DNA from 3 places in the Vibrio sp. TRT 17S01 genome. Region 1 is predicted to be linked to each of the others. Evidence: predicted binding sites of a transcription regulator. Region 1 holds the regulator's gene; each other region holds the start of a gene.
The links. The regulator CRP, encoded in region 1, controls carbon source genes, mostly activating them, when cyclic AMP is high. The targets are predictions, from matches to a motif close to TGTGANNNNNNTCACA.
Positions count from the first base shown of each region.

Region 2: udp (uridine phosphorylase) is a predicted target of CRP. The motif match lies at 1,749-1,764, and genes of this name have one in related genera.
Region 3: ACQEXS_RS20085 (glycogen/starch/alpha-glucan phosphorylase) is a predicted target of CRP. The motif match lies at 2,236-2,251, and genes of this name have one in related genera.

Region 1 is NZ_JBNJOG010000007.1:226,939-231,230, reverse strand. Features, by position in the region: gene ACQEXS_RS13335 (hydrolase) at 1-360, shown strand, start outside; gene ACQEXS_RS13330 (YheU family protein) at 401-613, shown strand; gene ACQEXS_RS13325 (phosphoribulokinase) at 731-1,600, shown strand; gene crp (cAMP-activated global transcriptional regulator CRP) at 1,843-2,475, shown strand; gene ACQEXS_RS13315 (sugar-binding protein) at 2,693-3,706, shown strand; gene ACQEXS_RS13310 (DUF1338 domain-containing protein) at 3,750-4,292, opposite strand, start outside.
Region 2 is NZ_JBNJOG010000002.1:83,418-87,709, reverse strand. Features, by position in the region: gene ACQEXS_RS03670 (zinc/cadmium/mercury/lead-transporting ATPase) at 1-1,600, shown strand, start outside; gene udp (uridine phosphorylase) at 1,882-2,640, shown strand; gene ACQEXS_RS03660 (DUF1456 family protein) at 2,733-3,212, opposite strand; gene metG (methionine--tRNA ligase) at 3,386-4,292, opposite strand, start outside.
Region 3 is NZ_JBNJOG010000019.1:41,120-45,411, forward strand. Features, by position in the region: gene ACQEXS_RS20085 (glycogen/starch/alpha-glucan phosphorylase) at 1-2,051, opposite strand, end outside; gene malT (HTH-type transcriptional regulator MalT) at 2,611-4,292, shown strand, end outside.

The DNA.
Region 1 (4,292 bases):
CTCAAAGGTGAATTGGGTATCTCCTATCAACATATCCATCGGGTCACCCGTCTTTATGACTTTGATGATTTGATCACCGCACCACTACACGGTTTTAAAGATGCCGATGACTACTATCAACGCTGCTCTGGTATCCATCGCCTGAAAGAAATCCGCTTACCAACCCAAATCATTCATGCCAAGGACGACCCATTTATGACCGATGCCGTCATACCCAAGTTTGTCCTGCCAGAAAACATCGATTATCAATTGTATGACCAAGGCGGCCATGTCGGGTTTGTCAGCGGCTCGGTGCTTAAACCGAGATTTTGGCTTGAAGAGATGCTCCCCGCTTACTATGAAAGCCTGAAAACGGCATAATGACGCCTTCACACGAAGATCATAAACGAGTGAGGTATTTATGATTGTTCCTTGGCAACAAATCTCTGAAGATGCGCTGGACAACCTGATTAAAGAATTTGTCCTTCGTGAAGGGACTGACTACGGCACAGAAGAGGTTTCTCTTCAAGACAAAATTGACCAAGTTAAGGCCCAGCTCAAAACGGGTGAAGCCGTCGTTGTTTTCTCTGAATTACACGAAACGGTGGATATTCAATTACGCCAAAAGTTTTAATGATACCGTACAGCAGACGATGACAGCGCTATAATCCATGCTATAGTGGCAAACGATTCATCGTCCCGAGTGTACGATGAAATCCAACAGGTAAGTTAGTTAACGACAAGGGTTGTCATGTCAGCAAAACATCCGATTATCGCTGTAACAGGCTCATCCGGTGCAGGAACCACCACAACTTCGGAAGCTTTTCGTAAGATGTTCAATATGATGGACATTAAAGCTGCATGGGTAGAAGGTGATAGCTTTCACCGTTTCACTCGTCCTGAAATGGACGTCGAAATTCGTAAAGCTCGTGAGCAAGGCCGTCACATCAGTTATTTTGGTCCTCAGGCCAACGACTTTCCCGCCCTCGCCGAATTCTTCCGTAAATATGGCCATGAAGGTGCTGGCCAAGTACGCCGTTACCTACATACGTTTGATGAAGCCGTCCCTTATAACCAGATGCCCGGAACATTCACACCTTGGCAAGATCTGCCTGAAGGCAGTGATGTTTTGTTTTACGAAGGTTTACATGGTGGAGTCGTAGATGGTGACGTCAACGTGGCACAACATGTTGACCTTTTGATTGGCATGGTCCCGATTGTAAACTTAGAGTGGATCCAAAAATTTGTCCGCGATACGCGCGATCGCGGACACTCACGTGAAGCCGTGATGGACTCCATTGTCCGCTCGATGGACGACTACCTGAATTACATTACCCCGCAATTTTCCCGAACACACATTAACTTTCAACGCGTCCCAACGGTCGATACATCCAACCCTTTGAACGCAAAAGGCATACCAAGCTTGGATGAAAGTTTCGTTGTGATTCGTTTGCGTGGCATTAAAAATGTTGACTACCCTTACCTACTTGCCATGATTGATGGATCGTTTATGTCTCGACACAACACCATCGTTGTACCTGGTGGCAAGATGAGCTTTGCAATGGAGCTCATAGTAAGGCCGATACTACAACAGTTAATCGAAACAGGAAAAATTGGATAAAAAGTGCTAGTCGATTGCGATTACTTTTCATACCGTGATCATGTGCACATTTTTGCGTAAATTATCCGAGCTTCGACACGATTAAAATCAAGAAATCGTTTTCGAAAAAGGATACTATTTGTAGCCGAAACACAAGATAGCTTGCAGCACTGGTGAAGTGCTCTTATCCTAGTAAGCCTGATTCAAGGCTTCGCTAAAACATGGAAAGCGACAAGCGTACCCTGCAGAGGAAGTGAGATATTATGGTTCTAGGTAAACCTCAAACCGACCCAACACTAGAGTGGTTTCTTTCACATTGTCATATTCACAAGTACCCTTCTAAGAGCACGCTGATCCACGCGGGCGAGAAAGCGGAAACCTTGTACTACATCGTCAAAGGTTCTGTAGCGGTACTAATCAAGGATGAAGAAGGTAAGGAAATGATCCTTTCTTACCTAAACCAAGGTGACTTTATCGGTGAGCTTGGTCTGTTCGAAGAAGACCAAGAGCGTACTGCTTGGGTTCGTGCAAAATCTCCTTGTGAAGTTGCAGAAATCTCATTCAAGAAATTCCGTCAGCTTATCCAAGTAAACCCAGACATTCTAATGCGCCTGTCTGCTCAAATGGCTCGTCGCCTACAAGTGACTAGCCAGAAAGTAGGTGACCTAGCGTTCCTAGACGTAACTGGCCGTATTGCACAAACGCTACTAAACCTAGCGAAGCAACCAGATGCGATGACGCACCCAGACGGCATGCAAATCAAGATCACTCGTCAAGAGATTGGCCAAATCGTTGGTTGTTCTCGTGAAACAGTGGGTCGTATCCTGAAAATGCTTGAAGAGCAGAACCTAATTTCTGCACACGGTAAAACTATCGTGGTCTACGGTACTCGTTAAGCAAACGCTTGAAACGTTCTCAAAAACCCGGCTTCTTGCCGGGTTTTTTTATTGCTTTCCCCTGTGGCAGGGCTCAAACATTCACTTAAAGGTAAAGTTTCATCTCGGTGGAAGCTGTGAATAGAGACTGAACTTTTTTACTCTTCATACAACTCTTCATATTAAGTATGCCATTCGGTGTTAATTTGTAGCACGGACAATATGAAAAGGAAGTTCTATGAAGCGATTAAACATCTCGTCTATTCTCATCGCAAGTGGCCTTGCGACCAGTGCCATGGCCAACACGCCCTACACCTATAATGCGCTACAAACTGATACCCCTCCCGTCATTGATGGCGTGTTGGACGATGCGAGTTGGCACAATGCAAAAGCCACTTCGTTGTTTGTTTTGCATAATAATGGGCAATACATCGCGCTTTCTGATACATGGGCCAAAGTCACCTATGATGCAGACAATTTGTATATCGCGTATTGGGCGCAAGACCGCCACCTTTCTGCCAGCTACCAAAACCACGATGATCCGACCTACCAGAACGATGATACGGTTGAAGTATTTTTGGACCCCGATGGTGATGGGAAAAACTATTATGAACTGGGCATCTCACTCAATACGGCTTATGACGTGGTGATCCACCAACCGTCACCTTGGTCTGACGATTTAGCATGGAACATTGAAGGATTGGAGCATGCTGTTACTGTGCAAGGCACAGTGAATGATGACAGTGATGTGGATGAAGGCTACCGCGTCGAAGTTAAAATCCCACTAAAATCTCTCAACTATCTTGGTAATGGTAATGAAGAGTATCAGCACAAGCTATGGCGCTTTAATTTATTTAGAGCCAATTACAAAAGCTATGCCCCTGACTGGGAAGCTTATGCTTGGCTCTCTTGGAGTCCTGTTGGTTCTTTTGGCTTTCACCAACCTGACACATTTGCATTCTTAAATTTCTCGGATGTGCCACAGTGGCAAGCCAAAGCATATCAAGCAGGAGAGCAAGTGGCTTATCAGGGAGACATTTATCAAGCTGAGCACTACAGTGCGACCGCGGCTCCGGGCGAATCGACACTGGACAACTGGCGCATACTCAGTGACATCCCAACCCCTTACAATGCCAATCTGTATTACTTAGCGGGCGATCAGGTCAGTATGGATGATGTCATTTATCAGGCAAACTGGAAAACCAAAGGCCAGCACCCTGCGCACAGCGTTGATTGGACACGCCTCCCCTAATAAAAAAGCCGCACAATGCGGCTTTTTTGCTTTAAACGGCAACTTACTGGTTGGTACTTTCAAAGATTTTGTCTGCTGACGCCGCAACAAATCCAGGATACAGCTCCCCAGAATCCATAGGATAGCGCTTAGCAAATTCATAAAATCCGCCCGGGATCATCTCTGGCCCTTCAGAAAACTCCACCAAAACACGATCAGCCATGGTAGAGGATTGTTCCAACAGAACGTCCGGAGATCCTTTGACTTCACCACCAAACTCATTGATTGAGAAGCCAGCTTTACGCAAATGATCATTCACCTGTTTAACTTCTTCCATCGCATTGAGTTGATTCACGCTAACCGTAAAGTGGTTTGCGCCATAACCATGTGCGGCTAGCCAAGAAGCATACTCGCTCTCTTTTGCCAGCAACTCAAAATCACTGAGGCTCAAATTCCATAGACGTCCGCTATAGAGGAACGCTGGATCATTGAGTTTCGTTGCATCTACTTGCGCTACCAGCTTGTGGATGATCTGCTGCATCTCTAATGAGCATTCTTCCACTTTCAGTTCACTAATAAACACTTTAGGCTGCTTTGGATCAGGGTG
Region 2 (4,292 bases), on a different contig from region 1:
GCTATTTCTTATCGGTGAGCAGCTAGAAGCTTTTGCTGCATCAAGAGCGCGAAGCGGCGTGCAAGCGTTGATGGAGCTGGTTCCTGAAAAGGCGACTAAGATCATCGATGGACAACGTGTTGAAGTGGCCGTAAGTGAATTGTCACCTGACGATATTATTGAAGTATCACCAGGAAGTCGCATGCCAGCAGATGGCAAATTACATGATGCATTAGCGAGTTTTGATGAAAGTGCACTGACTGGCGAATCGATTCCTGTAGAGCGTTATGAAGGTGAGTCAGTTATGGCTGGTGCTGTCGTTGTCGATAAAGTCGTGCGATTGACCATCACTTCAAAGCAAGGTGAGAACGCAATCGATCGCATTTTGCACCTAATTGAGGAAGCGGAATCCCGTAAAGCGCCACTAGAACGTTTCTTAGATAAGTTCAGTCGTTGGTATACGCCATTGATGATGCTGGTTGCGTTAGCTGTGATTGTTGTTCCCCCGTTACTTTACGCTCAGCCATGGGAAACATGGATTTATCGTGGTTTAGCCCTCTTATTGATTGCGTGTCCTTGCGCCTTGGTGATTTCAACACCTGCGGCAATTACGTCAGGTTTAGCCACTGCAGCAAAAAGAGGTGCGTTGATTAAAGGTGGAGCAGCCTTAGAACAACTTGGCAAAATTGAAGCAATTGCATTTGATAAAACGGGAACATTAACCAAAGGTAAACCACAGGTGACGGACGTCTTGTCACAAGGTGAGCTAGAAGTTGATGAAGTTTTAAGAGTAAGTGCTGCGATTGAAATGGGCTCTAGTCATCCTTTGGCCGTTTCTTTGGTGAAACGAGTACAATCTGCTGGTATCGATATTCCAGAGGCTACTGAAAAACAAGCGCTTGTTGGAAGTGGTGTGTCTGGTAAAGTCGATGGTGTCTTGTACCGAATTCTGGCTCCAAGCAAAATTGATTTTGATTTATCAGCCGCCTTGATTAAGAGTGTTGAGACTCTTGAAGAACAGGGGAAAACGGTTGTTCTTGTGATCAAAGCGGATAGTGAGGTCATCGGACTTATTGCATGGCAAGATACGCTACGTGAAGATTCTGCCAATGCTGTAAATGCTCTCAAGCAATTAGGTATTCAGTCGATTATGCTGACGGGAGATAACCCAAGAAGTGCTCGCGCGATGAGCTCTGCAATTGGTATCGATTTTAAAGCAGGTTTGTTGCCTGAAGATAAAGTCCGCTATGTAGAGCAACTGTCCAGTGATTCTTATGTCGCGATGGTTGGAGACGGTATCAATGATGCTCCAGCAATGAAAGCATCAAGTATCGGGATTGCCATGGGGGGTGGTACGGATGTGGCTTTGGAAACAGCCGACGCCGCTATTACTCACAACCGGCTGGTGGAGTTGCCTGCGATGATCGAGCTATCTCGCGCAACACTCTCTATTATTCGGCAGAATGTCACGTTAGCACTTGGCCTTAAAGGTGTCTTTCTTGTGACCAGCTTGCTTGGGATCACAGGTTTGTGGGTTGCAGTATTAGCCGACAGCGGGGCAACTGCTTTGGTGACGCTCAATGCACTTCGCTTGCTCCAATTCAAATCTCGAAATGATTAATTGCAACAGAACTTAACCTCCCCAAATCTAGCCAGAGTCTTCGTACTCTGGCTACCTCGTTTCATATGTAATGAATACGCACTCTTTGCGATAAAGTGTGATGTAAACCGTTTTTATTTGAAATGCGATGAATTATTGCTGCTCTGAGTGAGATCTTAATCACTCTTTATTCTGTGTAGGTTCGTTAGAGTATGTCTGTACCCTATGAATCTTAAGAGCGAAACCATACAGAGAGTGAATAAAAACTGTATCAGTTCGCCACAATAATGGAGAGTTTCCTTATGTCTCAAGCTGTTTTCCACCTTGGTGTAACAGAAGCCGATCTTGCTGGTGCTACATTGGCGATCATCCCGGGCGATCCTGCGCGTGTTCAGAAAATTGCGGAAGAAATGGAAAATCCCGTTTTTCTAGCAAGCCATCGTGAATACACGCTTTATCGTGCTGAGCTTGAAGGCAAACCTGTTGTTGTGTGTTCTACTGGTATCGGTGGCCCTTCTACGTCAATTGCTGTTGAAGAGTTAGCACAGCTTGGTGTTCGTACTTTCTTACGTGTTGGTACAACCGGTGCAATCCAGCCACACGTGAATGTGGGTGATATGATTGTATCGACAGGTTCTGTTCGCCTAGATGGTGCAAGCCTACACTTTGCTCCAATGGAATTCCCAGCAGTGGCTGATTTTGATGTTGCTACTGCAATGAAAGCAGCAGTAGAAGAATCTGGTGCAACTGTTCATATGGGTGTTACGGCTTCAAGTGATACCTTCTACCCAGGCCAAGAGCGTTACGATACTTTTTCTGGCCGCGTTGTGAAGCGTTTCCAAGGTTCTATGCAAGAATGGCAAGACATGGGCGTACTGAACTTCGAAATGGAGTCTGCAACTCTTCTTACTATGTGTGCAAGCTCTGGTCTAAAAGCGGGCTGTGTGGCTGGTGTTATTATCAACCGCACGCAAAAAGAGATCCCAGATCATTCAACACTAAAAGAGACTGAAGCACGCTCAATCAAAGTGGTGGTAGAAGCGGCTCGTAAAATGCTTTGAGGGTAGGGCGCTAGTCGGCGCTATCTAATAGAAAAAACCTCAATCATGGCTGACCAGATTGAGGTTTTTTCGTATTTGGATGAAAGACTTCGTTATGCCACAAACTCTTCTGAATCAGGACGATTAGTAAATTGCACACCGTTTAAGAAGTCGCACAGCAGTTGATCGTCACACGCTTTGTAATTTTTATTGTTTGGTTTACGGAAATATGCACCAACCTCATACTTGCTCAGACTCACCCCCATCAGTTCAAGCACGTCCAATACATCTTCCGCTTTCATGTTCAGTGCAATACGTAACTTCATGAAAATCATGTTATTGGTAAGCTTTTGTTCGGGTTTTGGCTGTTCGCCTTCCTTCTTACCACGCTTTAAATTAATAAAACCGTTCAGAAACAGTGCCAGCTCTTTATCTTTCATTTTAGTTATAGACTTATCCGAATCTGCTTTTAGCCAGTCATTAACTTGGTTCGGCGCTACTGTGGTCTCTGCTTGCTCAAAAGCCTTCATGATTTGAGTGTTTTTCAAATTTAGTGAGTGCTGGATGCGGCGTAAGATTTCGTTATTAGTCACAAGGGATCCTAGTAAGGGAGTGCGCCGAAGAACCGTTCGTCGGCGTATAGGTTGATAGTCGATTTTGGAGGTGACTCTAGCAGAGAGTCGGTAATTTCAACAGAAGTAAAAATCCCCGAAGCATTCCTGCTTCGGGGATCAAGTCGGTCGTATTGTAGAAGGCTAAGCCTTGCTTACATTACGCGCATACCTGGTTGTGCGCCTTCGTGTGGCTCAAGAATCCATAGGTCGCTGCCACCAGGGCCCGCAGCTAGGATCATGCCTTCAGACATACCAAACTTCATCTTACGCGGTTTCAGGTTTGCTACCATTACGGTTAGCTTGCCTTCTAACTCTTCTGGTTTGTACGCTGACTTGATGCCAGAGAATACCTGACGAGTTTCGCCGCCGATGTCGAGTTGGAACTTAAGCAGTTTGTTTGCTTTTGGCACTTCTTCACAAGAGATGATACGTGCGATACGCATATCTACTGCAGCGAAAGCGTCAAATTCAATTTCTTCTGCAATTGGATCTTTATCCAGTTCCGTTTGGCTTGCTTTGTTCTTTGCTGCTTCTGCCGCTTCTTTCGCCGCAACTTCTGCTGCTGCGTCTTCTTTAGAGGCTTCAACCATCGCTTCAACCTTCTTAGGATCGATGCGGTTAAACAGCGCTTTGAACTTAGTGATCTCGTGACCAGTTAGTGGTGCAGCAACATCTTCCCAAGTTAGTTCTTGGTTTAGGAAGGCTTCAGTACGTGCTGCTAGCTCTGGCATTACCGGTTTCAGGTAAGTCATCAGCACGCGGAATAGGTTGATACCCACAGAGCAAATGTCTTGTAGCTCTTGGTCTTTACCTTCTTCTTTCGCCACAACCCAAGGTGCTTTTTCATCAACATATTGGTTTGCTTTGTCAGCTAGTGCTGTGATCTCACGGATTGCTCGGCCGAACTCACGAGTTTCGTATAGCTCTGCGATACGGTCAGCTGCTGCTGCGAATTCGGCGTATAGCTCAGGCTCTGCAAAGTTAGCAGATAGCTTGCCTTCAAAACGCTTCGTGATGAAGCCTGCGTTACGAGATGCTAGGTTGACAATCTTGTTTACT
Region 3 (4,292 bases), on a different contig from region 1:
CGGATCTCAACGTTGGCACCATCCATCGTACCGATCGTCAACGCACCATTCAGCGCCATCTTCATGTTGCCGGTACCCGAAGCTTCTTTACCCGCAGTCGAAATTTGCTCAGAAACATCCGCCGCTGGAATGATGATTTCAGCCATGCTGACGCGGTAGTCTGGGATAAACACCACTTTAAGCTTGTTGCCGATACGCGGGTCATTATTCACTTTTTCAGCAATCATGTTGATGGCATAAATGATCTCTTTGGCTAAGTGATAACCCGGTGCTGCTTTAGCCGCAAAGAACACCACACGCGGAGCCATATCAAACTCAGGATCGTTCACCAAACGATGGTACAGCGACAAAATGTGGAGCATGTTCAGGTGCTGACGTTTGTATTCATGCAAGCGCTTAATTTGCACATCAAAGATCGCATTCGTATCCAGCTCGATCCCCATATTTTCTTGTACCCAATCGGCTAAACGCTGCTTATTCTCTTTTTTCACAGCCATGAATGACTTCTGGAATGCCGCATCCTCTGCGTATTGAGCAATGGATTCTAATTGGTCTAGATCCGCAGGCCATTCATCACCAATTTTCTCGGAAATCAACGCCGATAAACCCGGGTTACAGAACTTCAGCCAACGGCGCGGCGTAATACCATTGGTCACATTGTGTAGACGCGTTGGGTAGAGTTCATGGAATTCAGGGAAGAGATCGCGTTTCACCAGCTCTGAGTGCAATGCGGCAACGCCGTTTACTGCATAAGATCCAACCACACAAAGATTAGCCATACGCACCATGCGGTGGAAACCATCTTGGATGATAGACAGCTTTTGCTGCTTAGCGACATCCCCCGGCCATTTAGCACGAACCTCTTCCAAGAAGCGGTGGTTGATTTCGTAGATGATTTCCATATGACGAGGCAGTAGGCGCTGGATCAGAGATTCATCCCATGTTTCAAGCGCTTCAGGCAGTAAGGTGTGGTTGGTGTAGGCGAATGTCTGTGAACAGATATGCCATGCATCATCCCAACACAGCGCTTTTTCATCCATCAGAATACGCATTAACTCTGGGATTGCGATGGTTGGATGGGTGTCATTGAGCTGAATTGTTTCGTATTTTGGTAATGAGGCCAACGTATGACCCGTTTCTTCGTGGCGACGAAGAATATCTCGAACCGAGGCTGCACTGTGGAAATACTGTTGCATCAGGCGCAGTGTCTTGCCTTTTTCATGGTTATCATTTGGATACAGCACTTTGGTAATGTTACCTGCATCAATCAATGCATGCTGCGCTTCAAAATAGTCGCCGTTATTAAAACTGGCGAGAGAGAAAGGTGCGATAGCCTGACATTCCCATAAACGTAGCGGATAAACCGTCTCACTTTGGTAACCAACAATTGGCAGATCCCACGGCATTGCTTTTACAGCCATACCCGGAACCCAGCGGCGACGCTCTTTACCGTTGTCTTGATAAACCTCGACATGACCATAGAAACCAATTTCCTGAGCGAGTTCAGGACGTGCAACTTCCCATGGATACCCTTCAACACCACACCATGCATCTGGCGCTTCTTGTTGGTGCCCTTTCGCAAAAGATTGCTTAAATAGGCCGTATTCATAGTGCAGACCATAGCCAACCGTTGGAAACTCTTGCGCAGCGAGTGAATCCATAAAGCAAGCCGCCAGTCGGCCTAAACCACCGTTTCCTAACGAAGGATCGCGCTCTTCTTCAAGCAAATCTGTTAGGTTTTGGCCTAACTCGCTCATAGCCTCGGTGATTTGTTCATATAATCCCATGCTGATCAGGTTATTACCGGTTAGACGGCCAATCAAAAACTCAAGCGAAAGGTAGTTCACACTCTTCGCACTACGGATAGCATCGTCTTGTTCTGTTTGCAGCATATCAAAGGTGGTCAGCTCAGCTAGAGCGCGTCCCATAGCTAAATACCATGCACGGCTAGAGGCTCGCTCTACCGTAGTAGCATAGGTTGCTGAGAGGTGTTTTTTCACGCTTTCTTGGAAAGCAGCTTTATCAAAAGCAGTTTGTTGCGCAGGTTTCATTCCGAAATCTCACTTACATTTTTTTAGTTTTAATCCATCTGTGCCATATCGTGCATGGCGACAGACATCAAAACATCCTCCTACCCCAGAGGAGTATTAGGAGGAGATGTCAGGGCGTAGACGGCGTACAAACAACGGCCAGGTGATCCAACTCTCATTAACCACGACACGCAGCCAAATCCATAGTGATTAAGATCACAACGCCAACTCAAATAAAACTAGTCGTTAATGAAGACCGAGCATGGAGAGTCTCTGGGTGAATTGATAAGAATGTACGTGAGATCACACTCTGTTTTTTCGCATTCATAGAATTGCACTAATAACGGTGCAGTTTTGTGCGAACAGCCTGCTTTCACACCCACCTTTAAGTGATTTAGTTCACAAATATAAGGCGTAGAAAACTACGCTTCGCGAAATAAGTAAAAAACGGGCCTCTGATCAATAACCGTAGTGATCGAGTTCCGTTACCATCCGCCCAATCCTCCGGGAATAGATTGATAACCCAAGATATAACGTGCTCATCCGAAGCACTGAAGATATAAGAACAGGATGTAAGAAGATGTGGATTCCTTCGAAGTTAACTCGTCCTGGGCGCTTGCATAATGCGATTGTACGTCCAAGAGTACTCGACATACTCCAGCAAGCACCTTGCTACAAACTTATTTTGTTTCGCTCACCAGCTGGTTATGGCAAAACCACCATGGCAGCACAGTGGTTAGCGGATAAACCTAATGTCGGCTGGTACAGTATTGATGAAAGCGACAACGACTCATTTCGCTTTATGAACTACCTGCTTAAAGCCTTGAACAAAGCCACCAATGATGCCTGCCCAAACTCGCAGAAATTAGCGGAAAAGCGCCAGTTTTCTTCCCTACACTCCCTTTTCGGCGAAGTGTTTGCCGAAATGTCGCAATTTCATCAAGAGTGCTACTTGGTACTCGACGATTATCATTTGATCGCAGAAGACGATATTCACGAAGCGATGCGCTTTTTCCTTAAACATATGCCCGACAATCTCACACTGGTTGTGACCAGTCGCGCCGCACCTCCACTTGGTACAGCAAACTTACGTGTTCGTGATTTAATGATTGAGATTGGTAACGATCTCTTGGCCTTTGATACCGAAGAAACAACCCGCTTCTTCAACCAACGAGTCGCTGACGGCATTGATGATGTCACGGCAGATAGCCTGCGCCATTATGTTGAAGGTTGGCCATCCGCCTTGCAGTTAATCGCACTGCAAGCACAGCATCAAAAACGTACCCTCGCGCAATCAGCAGAATCCGTTTCCCAGTTTAATCACGGCCACCTGTGGGATTATCTGGTTGAAGAAGTGTTTGATTTGCTCGACCAAGAAACCCGCCAGTTTCTAATGCAGTGTTCCGTACTCGACCATTTTAACGATGCATTGGTGTCAGCACTGACCAAGCGCGACGATGCGCTCAGTATGATTGAGTCCCTCAATCGTTTTGGTTTGTTCATTCATCCGTTGGAAGGGGAGCAGAATTGGTTCCGATTCCACAATCTATTTGCCGAATTTCTCTCTCACGAACGATTAGCACGTATTCCACAACAAGAACAAGAGTTACATGAGGCAGCCGCCCACGCGTGGTTGAGCCAAGCCTCACCGCATCAAGCGTTGCGCCATGCACGAAAAGCTCGCAACGGCCAACTAGTCGCGGATATCTTGACTCAATATGGCTGGAAAATGTTCAACCACGGTGAGTTGCAGACCTTGGAACGTGCCATTAACGCTTTGAAACCTGAACAGCTTTATAGCGAACCTAAACTGTGTATGTTGCAGGCATGGCTCGCACAAAGTCAGCATCGCTATGACGATGTCGGCGATCTACTGAAAAAAGCCGATGACCAAATGAACGCGTTTAACGTGCAGCTCTCTACTAATGAGCAGGGTGAGTTCAATGCGCTGAGAGCACAGGTCGCCATTAACCAAAACGAACCAGAAAAAGCTTTAGAGCTGGCTGAGCTGGCCTTGAGCCAACTCGACAGCACAGTTTACCGCAGTCGAATCGTCGCCACTTCTGTGGTGGGCGAAGTCAATCACGTGCTTGGGCAACTGAGTCGTGCACTACCGATGATGCAGCAAACTGAGAAACTGGCGCGTCAATATCAGGTCTACCATCAAGCGCTTTGGGCCATGTTACAGCAGAGCGAAATTTTGATCGCTCAGGGTTATGTTCAGGCGGCATATGAAGTGCAAGACAATGCCTTTCGTCTGAT